3 regions of the Pigmentiphaga sp. GD03639 genome follow, and region 2 is predicted to be linked to each of the others. Evidence: predicted binding sites of a transcription regulator. Region 2 holds the regulator's gene; each other region holds the start of a gene.
The links. Region 2 encodes FNR, which switches genes on or off when oxygen is low (the NO sensors DNR and NnrR bind a similar motif). Its sites were predicted from a motif close to TTGATNNNNATCAA; they were not measured.
Positions count from the first base shown of each region.

Region 1: the regulator FNR is predicted to act here: its motif matches at 3,979-3,992, upstream of cydD (thiol reductant ABC exporter subunit CydD).
Region 3: the regulator FNR is predicted to act here: its motif matches at 3,556-3,569, upstream of N5K27_RS18115 (3-hydroxybenzoate 6-monooxygenase).

Region 1 covers NZ_JAOCLR010000024.1:27,707-34,608, reverse strand. Annotated here, with positions in the region: gene N5K27_RS21400 (cytochrome ubiquinol oxidase subunit I) at 1-490, opposite strand, end outside; gene N5K27_RS21395 (ATP-binding cassette domain-containing protein) at 507-2,192, opposite strand; gene cydD (thiol reductant ABC exporter subunit CydD) at 2,189-3,850, opposite strand; gene N5K27_RS21385 (hypothetical protein) at 4,065-4,376, opposite strand; gene N5K27_RS21380 (NAD(P)-dependent oxidoreductase) at 4,515-5,126, opposite strand; gene egtD (L-histidine N(alpha)-methyltransferase) at 5,445-6,440, shown strand; gene egtB (ergothioneine biosynthesis protein EgtB) at 6,437-6,902, shown strand, end outside.
Region 2 covers NZ_JAOCLR010000004.1:193,437-200,338, forward strand. Annotated here, with positions in the region: gene N5K27_RS06270 (tripartite tricarboxylate transporter substrate binding protein) at 1-494, shown strand, start outside; gene N5K27_RS06275 (LysR family transcriptional regulator) at 550-1,509, shown strand; gene N5K27_RS06280 (SapC family protein) at 1,522-2,253, opposite strand; gene fnr (fumarate/nitrate reduction transcriptional regulator Fnr) at 2,264-2,989, opposite strand; gene N5K27_RS06290 (LysR family transcriptional regulator) at 3,039-3,935, opposite strand; gene N5K27_RS06295 (response regulator) at 4,019-5,959, opposite strand; gene N5K27_RS06300 (response regulator) at 5,956-6,441, opposite strand; gene N5K27_RS06305 (ATP-binding protein) at 6,452-6,902, opposite strand, start outside.
Region 3 covers NZ_JAOCLR010000017.1:88,298-95,199, forward strand. Annotated here, with positions in the region: gene N5K27_RS18100 (aldo/keto reductase) at 1-271, shown strand, start outside; gene N5K27_RS18105 (hypothetical protein) at 386-946, shown strand; gene N5K27_RS18110 (PepSY-associated TM helix domain-containing protein) at 921-2,156, opposite strand; gene N5K27_RS18115 (3-hydroxybenzoate 6-monooxygenase) at 2,264-3,466, opposite strand; gene N5K27_RS18120 (LysR family transcriptional regulator) at 3,578-4,525, shown strand; gene N5K27_RS18125 (2Fe-2S iron-sulfur cluster-binding protein) at 4,479-4,793, opposite strand; gene N5K27_RS18130 (ATP-binding protein) at 4,982-6,682, shown strand; gene N5K27_RS18135 (cystathionine gamma-synthase family protein) at 6,679-6,902, opposite strand, start outside.

The DNA.
Region 1 (6,902 bases), on a different contig from region 2:
TCTCGGGATTGAAGGCCGAGCCGACGGGGTTCTGCATCCACCCGTTGGCGATCAGGATCCACAGCGCCGAGAAGTTCGATCCCAGCGCCACGCACCAGGTCGCCACCAGGTGGCCGACGCGCGACAGCTTGTTCCAGCCGAAGAAGAACAGGCCGACGAAGGTCGCTTCCAGGAAGAAGGCCATCAGGCCTTCCAGCGCCAGCGGCGCGCCGAAGATGTCGCCGACGTAGTGGCTGTAGTAGCTCCAGTTCATGCCGAACTGGAACTCCATCACCAGGCCGGTGGCCACGCCCAGCACGAAGTTGATGCCGAACAGCGTGCCCCAGAATTTGGTCATCTGCCGCCAGATCTTGCGCCCGGTCATGACGTAGACCGTCTCCATGATGGCGATGACGACCGACAGGCCCAGCGTGAGCGGGACGAAAAGGAAGTGGTAGAGCGCCGTCAATGCGAACTGCAGGCGCGAGAGTGAAACGATGTCGAGGTCCATGGTGCCAGCTTCCTCCTCAGTCCGGGCGCAGGGTGTGAAGTTGATGATCGAAGGCGGGAGTGCCGCGGCGCAGGTCGGCGGCCACGATGCCGGCGGCCAGCACGACGATGCGGTCCGCCAGGGCGGCCTCCCGCCTGATATGGGTGGCGATGAGAAGGGTCCGGCCATGGGCCTGTCCGGCCAATCGGTCGACCACGTCGCGCGCGGTCGGCGCGTCCAGCCCTTCCGTGGGTTCGTCCAGCAGCCACAGCCGCGTGGGGCGCAGGAACAGCCGCGCCAGCGCGAGCCGGCGTGCCTGTCCGGCGGACAGCCCCAGGCCGCCTTCGCCCAGCCGCGTATCCAGGCCGGCGGGCAGGGCGGCGATGGCCTGGTCCAGGCCCGCGGCCCGCAGCGCGGCCCACAGCTCGTCGTCGCTGGCATCGGGGCGGGCCAGGCGCAGGTTGTCGCGCACGCTGTCCTGGAACAGCTCGGTGCGCTGGGTCAGCAGACAGGAGGCGGGGGCCTGGACCCGCCCGCCGGAGGGCAGCCGTTCGCCCGCCACCAGGGCCAGCAGCGTCGACTTGCCCGCGCCGCTGGGGCCGACCACCGCGACTCGCTCGCCGGGCCGGACCACGAGCGTGACATCCGCCAGTGCCAGGCCGGCGGGCAGGCCGGGCCGGCTTTCGTGGCCCAGGCTGGCGTGTTCGAGCCGGATGTCGCCGGAGGCGGCGCGGGGCGGGGGCGCGGCGGGTGCGTCCAGTCTTGGCGCCAGGCGGCGGATGGCCAAGAGGGTGCGGCCCAGCTCCAGGATTCCCCGCCGCAGCGGCGTGAGCGGTTCGGCGCTTGCCAGCACGAGCAGCAGCGCCAGCGCCGCCACGGGGGCGCCGATGGCCGAGCCGGCCACCAGCAGGACACAGGCCGCCAGCGTGGCGCCCATGGCAAGCGTGCCCGCCATGGCCTGCAGGAACCCGCCTTGCGTGTCGGCGCGGTTGATGGTGTCGTCGGCGGCGGCCAGCCGGTGTTCGGTCCGTGCCAGCAGCCGGCATCGCTGCGCCAATTGGCCGGCCATGGCCAGTTCGGTCTGGCCGGAGACGAGGTCGATGGCCTGCGCACGCAGGGCTTCGAGCGCATGGGCGCGGCGGCAGGCGGCGCGGCGGCTGCGGCGCATGGTCCAGGCCAGTATGCCGGCGCCGGCGGCCAGCAGCCAGCCGGCCATTGCCAGGCCCAGCGGCAGGCTGATCACGCCCAGCGTGACGCCGGCCAGCGCGATGGCGGCACAGGCGGCCCCGGCGGGAACCAGCACGCGCAGGTACAGCGCGTCCAGCGCGTCGGCGTCGGCGGTCAGGCGGAACAGCAGCCGGGCCGGCCGGGCGAGCAGCTTGCGCGCGGCCTCGGGCCGGGCCCAGCCCGCGAACAGCCGGGGACGCAGCGCGGCGATGACCGCCAGCGCCGCATCGTGGGTGACGACCCGCTCGCCATAGCGGGCCGCCGTGCGGACCAGGGCCAGCAGCCGTATGCCGGCGCCGGGAGTGAACACGTCGAACGCCAGGGCGGTGCCGGCGGCCAGTCCTGCCAGCGCGGTGGCGGTGATGAACCATCCGGACAGGCCCAGCAGCCCCATGCCGGCGAAGACCGTCAGCGCGGCCAGCGCGATGCCGCTCCACAACAGGCGCCGCCGGCCGGCGAAGAACAGCCGCAAGACGGCGCCAATGGAGGCCTTCATGACGCGGCCTCCATGACGTCCAGCGCGGCCAGGTCCATGCCGGCCGGCGCCGCGCGCGGGGGGGCCAGGTCGATCACCCGGTCCATGCGCGAGGCCAGTTCGGGGTCGTGCGTGGCGACGATCAGGGTCTTGCCCGCGGACTGCGCCAGCAGCCGGCGGGTCAGCTCCCGGGCCGTGGCGGCGTCCAGGTGGGCGGTGGGTTCGTCGGCCAGCCACAGGTCGCTGCCGGGCGCGGCGACTGCCCTGGCCATTGCCAGGCGCAGGCATTCTCCGCCGGACAGGCCGGTGCCGGCTTCGCCCAGCGGGCGTCCAGCTTCGCGTCCCGCGAGCAGCTCCAGGGTCGCGGCCCGCAGGGCGCGGTCCACCGCCCGCGGGTCCACGTCCGGGCGGCCCAGGGCGACGTTGGCGGCCAGCGTACCGGCAAAGACATGCGGCTTCTGCCCTATCCAGGCCATGCGTGCCCGCAGACGCGGCGCGTTCTGGTCATCCAGCGCCACGCCGTCGATGAGGACGGCGCCGGACTGGGCCGGCACGAGGCCGGCGATCAACGCCAGCAGCGTCGACTTGCCCGCGCCGCTCGGTCCGACGATGGCTACCCGCTCGCCCGGGGCCACGCGCAGGTCCAGGCCGTCGATGACCGGTGGCGCCGAATCGGCGTGCGCGAAGCGCAATTGGACGAGTTCGACGGCGGGGGGAGGGCGACGGGCGGGCGCGTCGTCCGGCGAGGGCAAGGGGAGGATGCCGCCCACCAGCTTCGTGGGCGCGGCGGCGAGCGCCCGCAGCGCCTCCAGCGCCGCCCGGCCCGCGGCCCGGTCATGCCAGGCCGTGGAAAGGTCGCGCAGCGGTTCGAAGAAACTGGGGGCCAGCAGCAGGACGAAGAGCCCCTGGCCGAGGGAGAGCGGACTGCCCCAGGTGCCGAAGGGCAAGGTGCCCAGCAGGTGGAATCCTACGTAGACCGCGACCATGGCGACCCCGATGGCGGAAAACAATTCCAGCACCGCCGAGGACAGGAAGGCGATGCGCAGTACCGCCATGGTACGCGTATGCAGTGTTTGTGCAACGTATGCCAGCCGTCCGGTGGTGGCGTCGACGGCGTCCAGCGCACGCAGCGTGGCCAGCCCGCGCAGGCGATCCAGCAGGAAGGCGTTCAGCGTGCCCATCTCCGCCAGGTGGGCCTGGCTGGCGCGCTGGGCGCGCCAGCCCACCAGCGCCATGAAGACCGGGATCAGCGGGGCCGAGGCCAGCAGGACCAGCGCCGCGACCCACGACAGCGGCGCGACGGCCGCCAGGATGGCCAGCGGCACGACCAGTATCTTCAACTGGATGGCGGGATAGCGGGCCAGGTAGGGCAGCGCGGCATCGGCCTGTTCGGCCAGCACGCTGGCCGCGTGGCCGGCGGCGGGGCGGCGCTTGTCCAGCGGGGAACCGCTTGCCAGCGCGTCGACCGCGGCGGCACGCAGCGCCGACAGGCGGCTCCTTGCGACCTGGAAGCTCAGGCGCGTTCCCCACGCATCGCACGCCGCGCGCAGGGCGCCGGCAAGCAGGAAGGCCGCGGCGGACACCAGGCCTGCGGCCACGTCGCCGGGATCCGCCGCCATGCGCTGCACCGCCGCGGCCAGGATGCCGGCCTGGGCCAGCCACGTCAGCGATCCGGCCAGTTGCAGCCAGTCGCCGGGGGAGGGGCGAAGCGCGTCGCCGGAGCGCGCGCAGGCGGGGCGGGACAGGGGCGTACTCCCGTTGTACGTTGGGCTACGCCTAAGGTATCAGTGCTCGGCCGTACGTGACAATGATCTACGTCAAGTCGCGACATTCGGTCGCGCCTTCGGGGGCGGCCGGCGGCAAAAAGAAACGGCCCCGTCTAGGGGCCGTCGTTCAATCGCGGTAGCCGTGGCGCCGGTAGTGGCGCTCTTCGCGGTAGCGCTCGCGCTCCCAGCGCCGCTCCTGTTCCCAGCGCCTTTCCCGCCAGTACGGGTCGTAGGGCACGTAGCCGACCGGCCCGGGGATCACCATGACGGGGGGAGGCGGGGGCACGTAGACCGGCGCGGGGGCCACGTAGACCGGTGGCGGGCCATAGACGATACCTGGTATACCGATGCCTATGGATACGCTCACGCGGGCCTGGGCCGTCGCGCTGACGGCCAAGAGGGCCGCGGCCATCAGCCCTGCCATTGCCAGCCGTTTCATACAGATTCTCCGAAACTGCGATAGTCCGACTGTAGGGGCGATTTCCGGCCGGCGGTTTGTGCGGGCTGTTGCAATCGTCGCTACATGTAACGGCCCCGGGGCGGGCGTCGCGGTTCGCGTTGCCCCGCCGCGACGCCATCAGTATCCGACGGTGAAGCGCCGCCCCGTATGCGCGGGCTTTTCCACTTCGTCCAGCATCGCGATGGCGAAGTCTTCCATGGAGATCCAGCTGCGGCCGTCCGCCGCGGTCAGCAGCGTATCGCCGCCCAGGCGGAACGTGCCCGTGCGCTCGCCCGGCGTGAACAGCGCCGAGGGCGACAGGAACGTCCAATCCAGGTCCTTCTCGGTCCGCAGGGCGTTCAGCCAGTCACGCCCGGCCAGCGCCTCGGGCTTGTACTCGGCCGGGAACGTCGGCGTGTCCACCAGCGCGATTCCGGGAGCCACCTCCAGGCTGCCGGCGCCGCCCACTACCAGCAGTCGCCGCACGCCGGCCTGCCTGACGGGGCCGAGGACGGCGGCCAGAGGCGAGGTGGCGAAGCGCACACTGCTGATGACCGCGTCCTTGCCGCGCAGGGCGTCGGCCAGCTTCGCGCCGTCGGCCAGGTCGACGTCCAGGGTCTCCAGGCCGGGGCGTGCGGCGAGCTTCGAGGCGTGGCGGGCGAGGGCGGTGACGTGGTGGCCGCGGGCCAGGGCTTCGTTGACGAGGCGGCTGCCGACGTTGCCGGTGGCGCCGAGGATGGCGATGTTCATGGAAACTCCTTGATAGTGAGGGGACGGAGGGAAACCGTCGCGACAGCCATCAGCTTAGGGGCTGTCCCATGAGGGAAAAACAGGGGTGGCCGCCATAGTTTGTTTCGGTTTACGGTCAAATGCGGGCTCCTTTCGCAGCGTCGTAGGCAAGGGTTACATCCCATTCCTGTTCCCCGGGAAGCGACAAGCGTATAGATAGGGCCCATGTCCGACGGCCGCGGCCGGGCATTGCGCTTGCTACGGCCCGGGGCGGACACTCTGCCGCTGTCCCCCAAGGAGCCCATATTGACCACCATGCTTCGAGGTCCCGCGCACAGAATGGCCGGGAACGACACCGCCTTTTCGATGGAAGGCGCGCCGTCCCCCGGGCGGCGCGCCGATACGGCGCCGCTTGACAATCGCGCGGCGGAACTGGCCGCCGGCCTGCGGGATGCGCAGGCCCATATCGATCCGAAGTTTCTTTACGACGCGCAAGGGTGCGTCCTGTTCAACGCCATCTGCGAACTCGAGGAGTACTACCCGACCCGCACCGAGCGGGCCATCTTCGAGGCCCATCGTCCGGCCATCGCCCGGTCCCTGCCGCGCCGCATCCAGTGGGTGGACCTGGGCTGCGGAGATTGCGCGAAGTCCCGTTCCTGGCTGGCCCACGTGGACGCCTGCCGATATCTGGGCGTGGACATCGCCGCCGACTGCCTGCGGCACGAGGTGGCGGCGCTGGGGCGCAAATTCCCCCAGATCGCCTGCGTGGCCGTGGAGGCGGACTTCTCGGGCGACCTGGACCTGCGCCGCCACCTGGTCGATATCGAGGAGCATCCGCCGGTGTTTTTCTACCCCGGATCGTCCATCGGCAACTTCGATCCGGAGCGAGCCGTCGCGCTGATGGCCGCGATCTGCCGCCAGGCCGGTCCGCGCGGCAGTCTGTTGATCAGCGCCGACCTGCGCAAGGACAGGCGCGTGATGGAGCGCGCCTATGCCGACGACCTGGGCGTGACGGCGGCATTCAACCGCAACGTGCTGCGCGTATGCAACCGGGTGCTGGGCAGCGACTTCCAGCCGGCCGAGTTCGACCATGAGTCGCGCTTCGACGATGGCCACGGCCGTATCGAGATGCGGCTGCGGGCCCGGCAGCGGCAGCGCGTACGCTGGGGGACGTCGGAGCGGATATTCGAGGCAGGCGAGGAGATCGTGACCGAGCATTCCTACAAGTACACGCCGGCGCAGTTCGATGCCATGCTGGCGCAGGCGGGTTTTTCGGTGCGCAACATGTGGACCGATCCCCGTTCGTGGTTCGGCGTTTTCCTGGCCCAGCGATGAACGCGCGCGACGATGTGTTCGTTCCCGAGTTGCTGGCCCGCCGCGTGGCGGCCGTGCGCGAGGCGACGCTGGCCCTCCTGGACGGGTTGACGCCCGAGGACTGCATGCTGCAGTCCATGCCCGAGGCCAGTCCGGTCAAGTGGCACGTCGGCCACGTCGCGTGGTTCTTCGAGACCTTCGTGCTCGAACCGTGGCAGCCGGGCTTCAGGCCCTTCGATCCCGCCTTCCGCGAGCTGTTCAACTCCTACTACGTGGGCGTGGGCGAGCGGCATCCGCGCGGCCAGCGGGGGCTGCTCTCGCGTCCGTCGCTGGACCGGGTCATGGCCTACCAGCAGTCGGTGCTGGAACGCCTGCTGGCCTGGATGGACGATGACGCGCCGCCGCGGGCGCTGGCGCTGGTCGAGCTCGGCCTGCATCACGAACAGCAGCACCAGGAACTGATCGCGACCGACCTGAAGCACC
Region 2 (6,902 bases):
CGGTGCACCTGACCAGCGAACTGTTCGCCTCGACCGCGGGAATCGACCTCATGCACGTCCCCTACAAGGGCAGCAACGAAGCGCTGGTCGATACGGTGAACGGCAATCTCGATTTCTGCTTCTCCAACCTGCCGCCGGTGATGCCCCTGCTCAAGAGCGGCAAGCTGCGCGCGCTGGCGGTGACCAGTTCGTATCGCATCAAGCAGTTGCCCGACGTGCCCACCATGGCCGAGGCGGGCGTGCAGGACTTCGTCGTCACCAGCTGGCTGGGCATCTATGGCCCGGCGAAGATGCCGGCGGCCATCGTCGAGCAATTGGGGCGGGACATCGCCGAAGGGCTGCGCCAACCCGACATGACGGCCAGGCTGGAAGCGGCCGCGTTCGAGCCGCGGCCGCTGGATTCGGTGGAATTCGCGCGGGTGAACCAGTCCGAACTGGCGCGCTGGGACGCCATCGCCAAGCGCTCCAAGGTGGCGCTGGAGTTCGGCCAGTAGGGCCGCCTGGCCGTGCATTGTCTATTCGGGACCCGGCGGATATAGTCATGCTGCCATGGACATCAACAAGCTCGACCTGAATCTCCTGCTGGTATTCGAGGCGCTCTATCTCGAGCGCAACGTGACTCGCGCGGGGGAACGCGTCGGACTGTCCCAGCCGTCCATGAGCAATGCCCTGCTGCGCTTGCGCAACCAATGCAACGACCCGCTGTTCGTTCGCACGCAGGGCGGCATGGAGCCCACTTCGTACGCGTCCGAGCTGGCGGGCAGCGTGCTGCGGGCGTTGGAACTGGTGCGCAATGGCTTCGAGCAGGCCAGCGGATTCGATCCGGGCTCCAGCCAGCGCAGCTTCACGCTCCTGATGTCCGATTTTTCCCAGTTCCTGGTGTTGCCGCAGCTCGTGGCGCGCTTCAAGTCGTCCGCGCCGGGCATCAGCCTGGAGGTCAGCAGCCTGAGCAGGGAACACTACCGGGCGGCCCTGGAAAGCGGCGACGCCGATCTCGCCGTCGGCAACCTGCAGGAGCTGCAAAGCGGTTTCTACCAGCAGGGCCTGTTCGTCGACCAGCACGTCTGCGTGATGGGCAGCGGTTTCCTCAAGGCGGGCGAGGCGATCACGCTGGACGAGTACCTCGCGGCGCGGCACCTGGTGGTCACGGCCAACAAGACCGACCTGCAGATAGAGAAGGAGCTGGGCAAGCAGGGGCACCGGCGCGAAGTGGCGCTGCGCGTGCCCAACTACCTGGTGCTGCCCAAGATCCTGGCGCAGACGGACCTGATCGTCACGGTGCCCGAGGTCATCGCCCAGGCCATTACCGACGATGCCGCCGGAGCGACCTGGTCGCGGCTGCCCTTCCAGACCCCGCATACCCACATCCGCCAGTTCTGGCATGCGCGCTACCACCACGACAGCGCCAATACCTGGCTGCGCCGGCAGATCGCCGACCTGCACATAGGCGCCAGCCTGCGCAAGGTGGGGGCCGGCCCGACGCCGCCGGCGTGTCCCGAGGCGGCATGAACGGCCGCGCGGCTATTGCGCCAGCGCGACCAGGTGGCCCCAGTTCAGCCGCGATTGCAGATGGAAGTAGGTCATGGCCAGCCAGCCCTTGCGCATCCACGCGGTGACCGTGGCGTCGGGCAACTGGTCGAAGCGGGTCTCGTCCACCACCAGGAAGCCGTCCAGCGTGACGCGCTCGCCGCCTTGCAGGTCCACGGCCACCTGGCGCGGGATCAGCAGGTTCTCGGCCCGCAGGGCCGCGACGTAGTCGCGGGTCATCGCGAGCCCGGCCTGGAGTTCCCCCAGGAATTGCAGCATTTCCCCGACGACAGGAGAGGGTTGGCCATCCTCGAACAGGGGCTGGGCGTCGTCGGCGGCACTGCGCAGGTGGGCGGCATCCTCGTCCACGCACAGCGCGTAGCGCTGGCTGGCCGGGTCTTCCTGCAGGATGAACGGATAGCGCCGCAAATGGGCGGGAATGTAGCGGTTGGGCCGCCACCGCCCGGCGGCATCCACCAGGAGGTTCTGCGCGCTGCGCAGGCCCAGTACCGCCATGGGCATCTGTTCTTCGCCGGCGAACACGATGGGCAGGTCCCGCGCCGCCATCGCGAACTCCGTCGCCACCAGCGGCACGGCGGTCTGGCCGCGCGAGAAGGCGTAGCCGGCCTGGCGGTCGAGCCGCAGGTGGGCATGCCGTTGCGGGTCCAGCGCGCGGGCCTGGGCGAACATGGGGGCGTTGGCGCCCGCCTGGGGAGAGGTGGTCATCGGTATCCTGCTAGCAATGGGGGCCGGCCAGGCGCCGCAGCGCCGCCATGTCCACGATCTCGACCTGCTTCTGCTGGATGCGCAGCACGCCGGACTTGGCGAAACGCGAGAACAGACGGCTGACGGTCTCGAGGGTCAGTCCCAGGAAGTTGCCGATTTCCTCGCGGCTCATACGCAGCACGAACGCGGACGAGGAATAGCCGCGCGCGGCCAGGCGCTCCGACAGGCTGACCAGGAAGACGGCCAGCCGTTCCTCGGCGCGCATGGTACCCAGGGACAGCAGCATCTGCTGGTCTTGTTCGATCTCGCGACTCATCAGCCGCATGAGCTGGCGTTGCAGCGAGGGCAGGTGGTTGGCCAGCGAGGACAGGTCGCGCACCGGGATCACGCAGACCTCGCTGTCTTCCAGCGCGATGGCGGTCGAAGCATGGCTGTTGCGGCCCAGTCCGTCCAGCCCGACGATTTCGCCGGGCAGGTGAAAGCCGGTGATCTGCTGGCGGCCGTCCGCCAGTTCCAGATAGGTCTTCAGGGTGCCGAAGCGGATGCCATAGACGGCGTCCAGGCCGTCCTCGAAGCGAAAGAGGGATTCGCCCCGGGCGAGCCGCACGCGCTGCTGCACCAGTTCGTCCATTCGCCCGGCATCCTCGGCGGCCATGCCGACGGGCAGGCAGAACTGCCCCAGCCCGCAGGTCGAGCAGCGTATGGAGTCGAGGGTAAGCGGAATGCGTTTGGTCATGGCTGGTCTTTGTTCTGGGCCGGCCGCAGCGGCCTGGGCGGCGTCTGCCCTAAGGCAGGCGCTTGGCGTAGCTCTGCCGCAGCATGTCGATGAATACCCGGACGCGCAGCGGCAGGTGCTTGCGCTGAGGATACACGGCATAGATGGCGTTGGGGGGCGCGGCGAACTGGTCCAGCACCGTCACCAGGCGGCCTTCCTTCAGGTCGTCCTCGATTTCCCACAGCGATCGCCATGCCAGTCCCCGCCCGTCCAGAGTCCAGGCATGGAGCACGGCGCCGTCGGTGCATTCCAGCGTACCCGATATGCGCTGCGGCGTCGTCTTGCCATCGATGGTGAAGAGCCAGCCGCGTGCCTGGTTGACGCCGGTGCCGAAGGACAGGCAGTTGTGGCGCGCCAGGTCGGCGGGGTGTTCGGGCGTGCCGTGCCGGCGCAGGTAGGCGGGCGAGGCGACCACCATCCGGCGGTTGTCGGCCAGGCGCACGCTGACCATGCTGGAGTCGGCCAGATCGCCGATCCGGATGGCGCAGTCATAGCCTTCGTTGACCAGGTCCACCAGCCGGTCGCTCAGGTCCAGCGTCACCGTGATGCCGGGATAGGCGTCCAGCAGCCGGGGCAGCAGGGGCGCCACGTGGCGCCGGCCGAATCCGCCCGGGGCCGTGACGCGGAAGTGCCCCTTGGGATGTTCGCCGCCCGCCGCCACGCTGTTTTCGGCGTTCTCGAGCGACTGCAGGATCTGCTGGCATTCCTCGAAGAATTCCGTGCCCTCGGCGCTGAGCGAGATCTTGCGCGTGGTACGGATCAGCAGCTTGACGCCCAGCCTGGCTTCCAGCGCGTCGATGCGCCTGCCGATGACGGCGGGAGCGACTCCTTCGCTGCGTGCCGCGGCCGACAGGCTTCCGCGCACGACGGCCGAGACGAAGGATTCGATCTGCTTGAAGCGGTCCATGGGAGGCCGGGCGATTTATGCAAATTAGTAAATAATTTGCGCCCGATTTTAGCCTATTCTTAAAAACCGGAGGGGCCGGCGCATCAACCCTGAGGTTCGCGTTGCAGGACGCGGATCAACTGATCGATATCCAGCGGCTTGGTCAGGTGAAAGGCGAACCCGGCATCCAGGCAGCGGCGCACGTCGGACTCCATGCCGTAGCCCGTGAGCGCGACCGCGATCTGGTCGGGCTGGGGGGCATAGTGCCGCAGCACGTCGATGCCATCGCCGTCGGGCAGTCCCATGTCGCTGACCAGGACGTCGTAGCGCTTGGCGTCGACGCAGCGGCAGGCTGCCGCCACGTTTTCCGCGACCTCGACCTCGTAGCCGTATTCGCTCAGCAGGAACTGCATGGCTTCGGCGGTATCGACGTTGTCCTCCACCAGCAGGATGCTGGCGGGGCGGACCAGCGGCGCGGAGACTGGCTGCGCTTGCTCGACCGGGGCGTCCGGAGCCCCGCTGGCCGGATCGTCCAGCGTCAGCGTGAAGGTCGTGCCCTTGCCCTGGCCGTCGCTGCGCACGCTCAGGGTGCCGCCATGGCGCTGCGCCAGGGAACTGGCGATGGCCAGCCCCAGCCCCAGGCCGCCGCGCGACTGGGCGGCATCTTCCTCGCCCTGGTCGAAGGCGTCGAAGATGCGCTTGAGCGCCTGCGGGGGAATCCCGATGCCGGTGTCCGAGACGTCGACGGCGATCTTGCCGGGTATCGGCTGATACACGGTCACGCGTATTTCGCCGCCGCGCGGCGTGAACTTGATGGCGTTCTTCAGCAGGTTCCAGACGATCTGCTGCAAGCGGGCCGGGTCGGCCTGCACGATGACCGGATAGGGCAGCGGCGTGTAGTGCAGCTCGATGTGCCGCGCGGCCGCTTCCTCGCGGAAGATCTCGGCGATCCCGTTCAGGATGCCGACCAGGTCGGTGGGTTCGAGGCGCAGGCTGAGCTTGTCGTTGACGATCTTGGAGATGTCGAGCAGGTCGTCGATCAGGCGTGCCTCGACCTCGACGTTGCGCTTGATGAGTTCGACGCTGCGGCGGCATTCGGGGGACAGGTCCTGGCGCAGGTCCAGCGCCTGCGCCGCCGCGTAGATCGGGCCCAGCGGCGTGCGCAGCTCGTGCGACAGCACGGCCAGGAAGCGGTCCTTGGCGCGGTTGGCGGCCTCGGCCTGTTCCTTGGCCACCTGCAGCAGATCGGCCGCGACCCGGCTGTCGGTCATGTCGCGCACGATGCGCGAGAAGCCGCGCACGGCGCCGCCATTGCCGAAAATGGCGGTCGTCACGACCGAGGCATAGAACGTGGCGCCGTTCTTGCGCATCAGCCATCGTTCCTCGGCCAGGCTGTTGCCGGTGCCGATGTCGGCGAGCTGCTGGCGTAGCGGCACGGGCTCGGGCTGGCCTGGCTCGGGCGGGAGATTGAACATGTCGCCCGGGCGCCCGATCACCTCTTCGGCCGGATAGCCGAACAGCCATTCCGACGCGCGGTTCCAGCTCTCTATCGTACCTTCCAGCGACAGCGTGGCCACCGAGTAGTCCCGCAGCGCATCTATCAACTGGCCGAAATAGGTTTCGCTCTCGCGCAGCCGGCGCTCGGCATCGTGCCGGGACCGCCGCTCCCGGGCTTCATCCAGCGCCCGCCTCACGACGATGGGCAGGCGCTCCAGGCGTTGCTTGAGCACGTAGTCGGTCGCGCCTTCTTTGAGCATGTCGACCGCGTGTTCCTCTCCCAGGACACCCGAGACGAAGATAAAGGGCAGGGCCGTGGGGTGGCTGCGCGCGATCCGCAGCGCCTCGCTGCCGGGAAAGCCCGGCATGTGGAAGTCGGACAGCACGAGATCGAAGTTGCCGGCGTCCAGGGCCCGGGTGAAGTCGGCTTCGTTGTTGACGATGACGCTCTCCACATCGAGCCCCGAGCTCGACAGGCGTTCCAGTGTCAGTTCCGCGTCGTGAGGATCGTCCTCGGCAAGCAGGACGCGCATGGGAGACGGGTTCACGTTGGCTGGCTCCGGGAATCGCGGTTGCTGCGGGCGGCGGTGCGTCGCAGAGAGCCTGGAGGGGGCTCGTTCAACACTGCCCAGAATACGCCCAGTTCCCCGATCGCGCGCACGAAATCCGGAAAATTCACCGGTTTGACCACGTAGGCGTTGACGCCCAGGTCATAGGCGCGAACGAGGTCGCTTTCCTCGCTGGACGAGGTCAGCATGACCACGGGAACGTTCTGTAGCCCGCGATCCCCGCGTATGAACTGGAGCAGTTCCAGTCCATCCATCTTGGGCAGCTTCAGATCCAGCAGGATGACCGCGGGGTTGCCGACCGGCCTGTCCTGATGGTGCCCGCGGCGGCACAGGTAATCGGCCGCCTCCTCGCCATCGCGCGCCACCACCACGTCGTTGGCGAGCTGGCTTCTCTCGAGCGCGATCAGGGTCAATTCGAGGTCCTGGGGACTGTCTTCGACCAACAGAATGGGCTTGAGCATGACGGGGATCTCACTCCTTCATGTCGGCCGCGGTTGCGGCAGGGGGTTGGGCGCCGGGCAGGAACACGTAGAAGGTCGCCCCCTGGCCGGGAGTGCCTTCGGCCCACACGCGGCCGCCGTGGCGTTCGACGATGCGGCGGACGTTGGCCAGGCCTATGCCGGTGCCCTCGAATTCTTCCATGCGATGCAGCCGCTGGAATACGCCGAATAGTTTGCCGACATATTTCATGTCGAAACCCACACCATTGTCGCGCACGTAGATGACGTGGCCCCCATGCCGAGGCCAGGCGCCGATCTCGATGACCGCGGGATCGCGGCCGCGCGTGTACTTGATGGCGTTGGACAACAGATTGCGCAGCGCCAGGTGCATGTAGGCGGCGTCTGCGTGGACGGACGGCAGCTCGCCCATGATCCAGTCCACCTGTCGGCCGTCCAGGTCGGGGGCGAGTTCCCGGCGTATC
Region 3 (6,902 bases), on a different contig from region 2:
CGACCTCGAAGGCAAGGCGCGCGGCAGCCGGGTGGGCACGTACCTGAACGAGCGCGGCCTGCGCATCCTGGAGGCCCTGGACCAGGTGGCCCAGCGGCATGGCTCGACCCCGGCGGCCGTGGCGCTGGCCTGGCTGCTGCACCAGCCCGCGGTCACGGCGCCCATCGCCAGCGCCACCTCGGCCGCCCAGCTCGATTCGCTGCAGGCTGCCGCCACGCTGGCACTGGACGCGGAATCGCTGGACCTGCTTTCGAAGGCTAGCGCCTACTAGCGGTAAAAACCTTGGCCGGCGTGGCTGCGCCGGCCAGTGTGTTGCACATTGTTTGCAGTGGGATGGATCGCTCTTCCGTAGACTCGCCCCAAGCTTGTCTCTGCGAGCACTTCCATGACCGAACTTACCGGCGAGCTGTCCGAGCGCCGCGCGGCGGGGCCGCTGTGCGACCTGGGGCGCGTGATCCAGTCAGCCGTGGAGGACTACGACCTCTCGCCGGACGGCAACGTCCGGTACGTGGAGGCCGATGTACCCGACCATCCGCTGCTGGTGGCCGGCTCCGCCGACCATGTCTGCGCGCTGATCGACTCCGCCATCGCCTGCATCGCCAGCCGTCCCGGCATTAACCGGCGCATCGTGGTCGGCGCGCGGCTGGACCTGGATCGCGTGCAGTTGCGGGTCGGCCATGGCAACGGCGCCAGCGGCCACACCTCCGTGCCGGTCTCGCTGGACGAGCTCCAGCCCTGGGGGCCGACGCGGGTCCGCGCCTCGTTCGCCAAGGAACGGGCGCGCATGCTGCGGCTGCTGGATGTGCTGGACGCGACGCTGGTGATAGGCGTGGACGTCACCCTGGATGCGGCCGTCCTGTCCATCGCCTTTCCCGCCATCGGTGGCGGGCTTCGCCGCCGGCGACCCTACCCTGTGGCCGTCAAGACAGGCCAGGCAAGTTCGTAGCCGCGGCGGGCCGCATGCGGGCCTGCGCCGCCCTGGCCGAGGCCATCCGGCCCTTGCGTTTCTTCGCCCAGATCACGACGCCCGTCACGCTCAGGATGGCCACCGACAGTCCCAGCAGCGACACGAAGATGCGTCCGGGAATGCCCAGAATGCGGCCGGAATGCAGCGGGAACTGGGCCTGCATGAACACGTCCCCGGCGCTGCCGGTGCCCGGGATGTGCTTGCCCAGCAGCGCTCCGTTCTTTTCGTCGAAGTAGAGCCAGCTGTTGCCGAGCCCGCCGTCGCCGTGGTCGTTGCCGGGTTCGTAGAAACCTACGCCATAGATGCCTTGCAGCGCGCCGTAGAACACGGCGCCGGCCGGTTCGGCGATGCCCAGGCGGCCGGCCTCGGCCCTGCCCAGCTCGACGATCCGCGTCCGGGTCAGCGTCGGCATGATGGGCTGGTCCAGCGGGCGCAGGGGGCGGGTCTCGAACGGCGTGGGCGTCAGCGGCGAGATCTGGTTGACCACCGGACGCACGACCTCGTTGCCCAGGTTGAGCGAGATCGAGGTCACCGCCAGCAGGAGCAGCAGCGCCCACAGCCAGACGCCGCCGGAGCGATGCACGTCGAAATTGAGCGCGTAGCCGCCCTTGCCGACGCGGAACGCGAACGATTTGCGCCAGGCGCGCCACGAGGGGAAGGACAGGTAGAGCGCGACGAAGCAGTCCAGGAACCAGGCGATGCTGACCAGCCCCATGAACCACATACCCAGTTCCACGCCCTTCACGTCGGGCAGGTGCATGGTGTAGTGCAGCTTGTACAGGAAAGGCAGCAGGTTCTCGCGGCTGAGCGAGATCGCACCCCATTCGCGCCGGCCCTGGACGTCGCCGGTGACCGGATCCAGCGCGACCTGGTTGAAGTCCAGCGGGAAGGCCTTGCCGGTGGCCGGGTCGATGCGGCCGGTGACGGAGACCAGCAGGGCGTGGCCGGGCTCGACCTCCAGCGGGCTGAAGGTGACCATCAGGCGCGGATCCTCGGCTTCCAGCCTGGCGATCAGGGTCTCGACCGGCAGCGGCTCGCCCTGCGTGGCGGGCTCGAACAGCTGCGGGTTCAGCCACGCGTCGAGCTCGTGGTCCCACGAGATGAAGGCGCCGGTCAGCCCGGCGATGAACAGGAAGGCGGCGACGCCCAGGCCCAACCAGCGGTGCAGCAGGACTCCGAATTTGCGCAACATGAGGCTAAGGTCGCGCCTGTGGAGAGGCCGCGATTCCCGGAATGTTGAAATTCCAGGAATGATAACGCGAATTAGTATTATTTGATGTATCGGCGGCCGGTCGGTTACACCAAGGGTTTCAGGCAGGTCTCCACGCGCCAGCCGTACAGCCACTGCATCGCGTCGTAGTACTGATCCTGGGTGCGGCCCACCCACAGCGAGTTGCGCACCAGGCGCTCGACGCCCTTGGCGTGGTAGAGCGTGCCCATGGCGCGGGTGGACAGCACCACGCGCGCGGTGCGGGTGATGCGGGAGTTCTCGTACAGCCGGAACGCCGCTTCCAGGTCGCCGCGGGCATGGCGCACCGCCGCGCCCAGCGTGGCGGCATCTTCCAGTGCCATGCAGGCGCCCTGTGCCAGGTACTGGGTCATGGGATGGGCGGCGTCGCCCAGCACCGTGGCGCGGCCCTGGCCCCAGCGCGGCTGCGGGTCGCGGTCGGCGGTGGCCCAGCGCTTCCAGGACGTGGGACGGTGCAGCATCTGGTGCGGACGGGGATGGATGCCCTCGAAGTAGGACAGCACTTCCTCCTTGCTGCCCTCGCGCACGCCCCAGACCTCGGGCTCGCGGCTGTGGAAGGTGACCACCAGGTTGTACTGGTGTCCGTTGCGCAGCGGATAGTGCACCAGGTGGCAGTTCGGGCCGGCCCACACCACCGGGGCGTTGATCTTGAGGTCGTCGGGCATGTCGGCCTCGTCCACCACGGCGCGGTAGACCACGTGGCCGGTCACCCGGGCCTCGTCGCCGATCAGCGTGTCGCGTATCACCGACTTCACGCCGTCGGCGCCCACCACGGCATCGGCCGTATGGCGGCCGCCCTGGTCGTCCACCACCGTGGCCTGGCCGTCGCCCAGTTCCAGGGCCTGCACGCGGGTGGAGGTCTTGAAGCGGATCAGCGGATGGACCTGCACCGCTTCCAGGATGGACAGGTGGATGTCGGCACGGTGGATGACGGCGTAGGGATTGCCGAAGCGCGCACGGAACGCCTCGCCCACCTCGAAGCCGCCGACCTCGGTGGCGTCGACCGCGTCCATCATGATCAGGCGCTCGGTGAAGACTGCGCGGCGCCGCGCGGCCTCGCCCACGCCCAGCGCGTCCAGCGCGGCGAAGGCGTTGGGGCCGAGCTGGATGCCGGCGCCGATCTCGCCTATGGTCGGGCTCTGCTCCAGCAGTTCGACCGACACGCCTTCCCTGGCCAGGGCCAGCGCGGCGGCCAGGCCGCCTATGCCGCCGCCCACCACGATGGCGGTCGCTTGGGTTCCGGTACTCATGGTGTCTCCTCGCGTGAAATCTGGCGCCATGTTAGTAAGCGGGTGCGCTTGACTCCATGGAGCGGTATCGATACGCTGGATCGAATTTATCGATATGGATCAATAAGAAAATTGGAGAATATCGATACGAAGCTGCTGCGCGTGTTCGACGAGATCCGCCGCACCGGCAGCGTCTCGGCCGCTGCCGAGCGCATGGGCATGAGCCAGTCGACGATGAGTTTTTTCCTGGCGAAACTGCGCGAACTGTTCGACGATCCGCTGTTCGTGCGCACCACCTCGGGCATGGAGCCCACGGCGCGCGCGCTGGAACTCGAAGGCCGCGTGGCCGCCGCGCTGGCCGCGATGCAGGCGCTGCTCGAGCCTGCCGTCTTCCTGCCGGCGGCCTCCGATCGCGTCTTCCGCCTGTGCATGACGGACATCAGCCACATCGTGCTGCTGCCGCGCATCGTCAACCGCCTGCGCGACGTGGCGCCCGCCGTGCGCATCGAGATCTTCCGTATCGGGCCCGACACCCCGGCGCGCATGGAAAGCGGCGAAGCCGACCTGTCCATAGGCTTCATGCCGCAGCTGGATGCCGGCTTCTACCGCCAGCGGCTGTTCGAGCAGGACTTCGTGTGCGTGGCGGGACCGCGCCATCCGCGCATCGGCCGCACCTTCACGCGTGCCGATTTCGCCCGCGAAGGCCACGTCGACGTCTCGCCCTCGACCACCAGCCAGTTGATCGTGGAGCAGGCCATCCGCCGTGCCGGGCTGGAGCGGCAGGTGGTGCTGCGGCTGCCCAGCTACCTGGGCCTGGCGGCAATCATCGCGCAGACCGACTTCGTCGCCACGGTGCCGAGCCTCCTGGGCGGGATCGTGGCGCGGCAGGAAGGGCTGCGCGTGCACGCGCCCCCCATTCCGATCGAGCGCTATGCGGTCAATCAGTACTGGCACGCGCGCTTCCACCGCGATCCCGGCCACGCCTGGCTGCGCCAGACCCTGGCCGAGCTGTTCATGGATACGGGCGTGGGCGTCAGCCCGCCGCGTCGGCGGTCTTCTCGGCGTGCGGGTTCACCATGACGATGGGCGAGGTGGCCACCGCCACGCAGGGCAGGATGAAGCCTTCCTGCTTTTCCTGCGCGCTCAGGCCCGGCCATTCGACCAGATAGCGGACGCTGCCGCTTTCCATGCGCGAAAAACAGGTCCGGCAGGTGCCGTTGCGGCAGATGGTGGGCAGCCGTATCCCGGCGCGCCGCGCGGCCTGGAACAGGCTCTCGTCCTCGCCGGCGGCGAAGGTCCATTGCTGCGGATCGAGGGTGACGGAATGGGTATCGGTGGGAGCGTTCACGGCGGATGGCGCAGGGCGGGGCGAGGCCCGATGGGCGGGATGCTAGCATCCCCGGCGCGGCCCGGCCGCCGGGCCGCGCCGGACTCACAAGGGTCATGCCTTGAAACACATGCTCCCCGAGGAGGCCACGCGCGCACGGGTACACTTCGCCATCGATGGCCAACCAGCGGATGGGAGCAACGACGCGTATGCAGCCGTGGGATATCGCGTCCTACAGGTTCCGGGGCCAGCGCCGCCTGGACGACCAGGCCGCCGCTGACGCCTTGCGGCGCAGCGAGGACCGCTACCGGCAATTGTTCGAATCCATCGACCAGGGATTCTGCGTCCTGCAGATGATCTTCGACAACGGCAAGCCGGTCGATTATCGCTTCCTTGAGATCAATCCCGCCTTCGAGGCCCACACCGGCCTGCGCCATGCGCTGGGCAAGCGCATGCGGGAGCTGTCTCCCGACCACGAGGAACACTGGTACCAGATCTATGGCGACGTCGCGCTGACCGGCCAGCCGGCGCGCTTCGAACATCATGCCGAAACGCTGGAGCGCTGGTTCGACGTCTATGCGTTCCGCCTGGGGGAACCCGACGAGGCGACCGTCGCCGTGCTGTTCAGCGACATCACCGAGCGCTACGTCATGGAAGCACAGCGCGAGCAGTTGCTGGAGGCCGAGCGCGCCGCCCGGCACGACGCCGAGGCCGCCACCCGCATGAAGGACGAATTCCTGGCCACGCTGTCGCACGAACTGCGCACGCCGCTGTCGGTCATCATCGGCTGGAGCCAGCTGCTGCTCAAGCGGGCGCCCGACAACGAGCAATTGCGCAAGGGCCTCTCGACCATATTGCAAAGCGCCCGCACCCAGGCCACGCTGATTTCCGACATGCTCGACATGAGCGCGATCTTCCTGGGCAAGATCAAGCTCGACCTGGAACCCCTGGATGGCTTCGAGCAGGTTGCGCGGGTCGTGCAGTCCAGCGAGCCGTCCATGCAGAGCAAGGGGATACGGCTGGAATTCCAGCACAGCTTCGAGGTTTGCCTGGTCCTGGCGGACCCCGCGCGATTGCAACAAATCTTTTGGAACCTGCTGTCCAACGCGATCAAGTTCACGCCGCCCAACGGCCGGATCAGCATCGCGGCTCGCCGTACCGATACGCGGTTCGAGATCTCGGTGGCCGACAGCGGCGTGGGCATCGAGCCCGATTTCCTGCCCCACCTGTTCGACCGCTTCCGCCAGGCCGACGGTTCGACCTCGCGGCGCTACGGCGGCCTGGGGCTGGGCCTGTCCATCGTCAAGCAGCTGGTGGAAATGCACGGCGGCGAAGTGTGGGCCGAGAGCGAGGGCATGAACCGCGGCGCCTGCTTCACGGTCAGCCTGCCCGTGTACCGGTCGCCGCTCATCGCTTCCGAGACCGGCGACATCCAGGGCGAGAAGGGGGACCTGCTGCATGCCGACAGCCTGGCGGGCCAGCTCATCCTGGCCGTGGAGGACCAGCCGGACATGCTGGAGTACCTGACCCACCTGCTGCGCGAGTACGGCGCCGAGGTCACGGGCGTGACCTCGGCCTACGCCGCGCTCGAGGAACTGGCCGAGCGCGGGGCCGGTTTCTATTCCGCGCTGGTGGCCGACATAGGCATGCCGGGCATGGATGGCTATCAGTTGATCGAGTCGGTGCGCAAGGGCATGGGCCTGGACGGCGCGGCCTTGCGCGCGGTGGCGGTGACCGCCCTGGCGCGCGAGGATGACCGCAGGCGGGCGCTCGCAAGCGGTTTCCAGGCCCACGTGACCAAGCCCTACCGGGCCGCGACGCTGATCGCGGCGATACGCGGCGTGAACGAAGACGCCGCGGGCCAGCGGCCCGTTCCTGGCGAGCCTCCTTTTAGCGGGACCAGGCCCTAGACGGCGTCGCAGGCCTGGGCGAAGTCGCCCAGCAGGTCCTCGGGATCCTCGATGCCGACCGAAACGCGTATCAGCGAATCGGCGATGTCCATCTCCCGCCGCCGCTCGGGGCCCATTTCCCAATAGATGGTCTGTGCCACCGGGATGGCCAGCGTGCGGTTGTCGCCCAGGTGGGTGGCCGAGATGACCACGCGCAACTGGTTCTGGAAATGCACCGGAT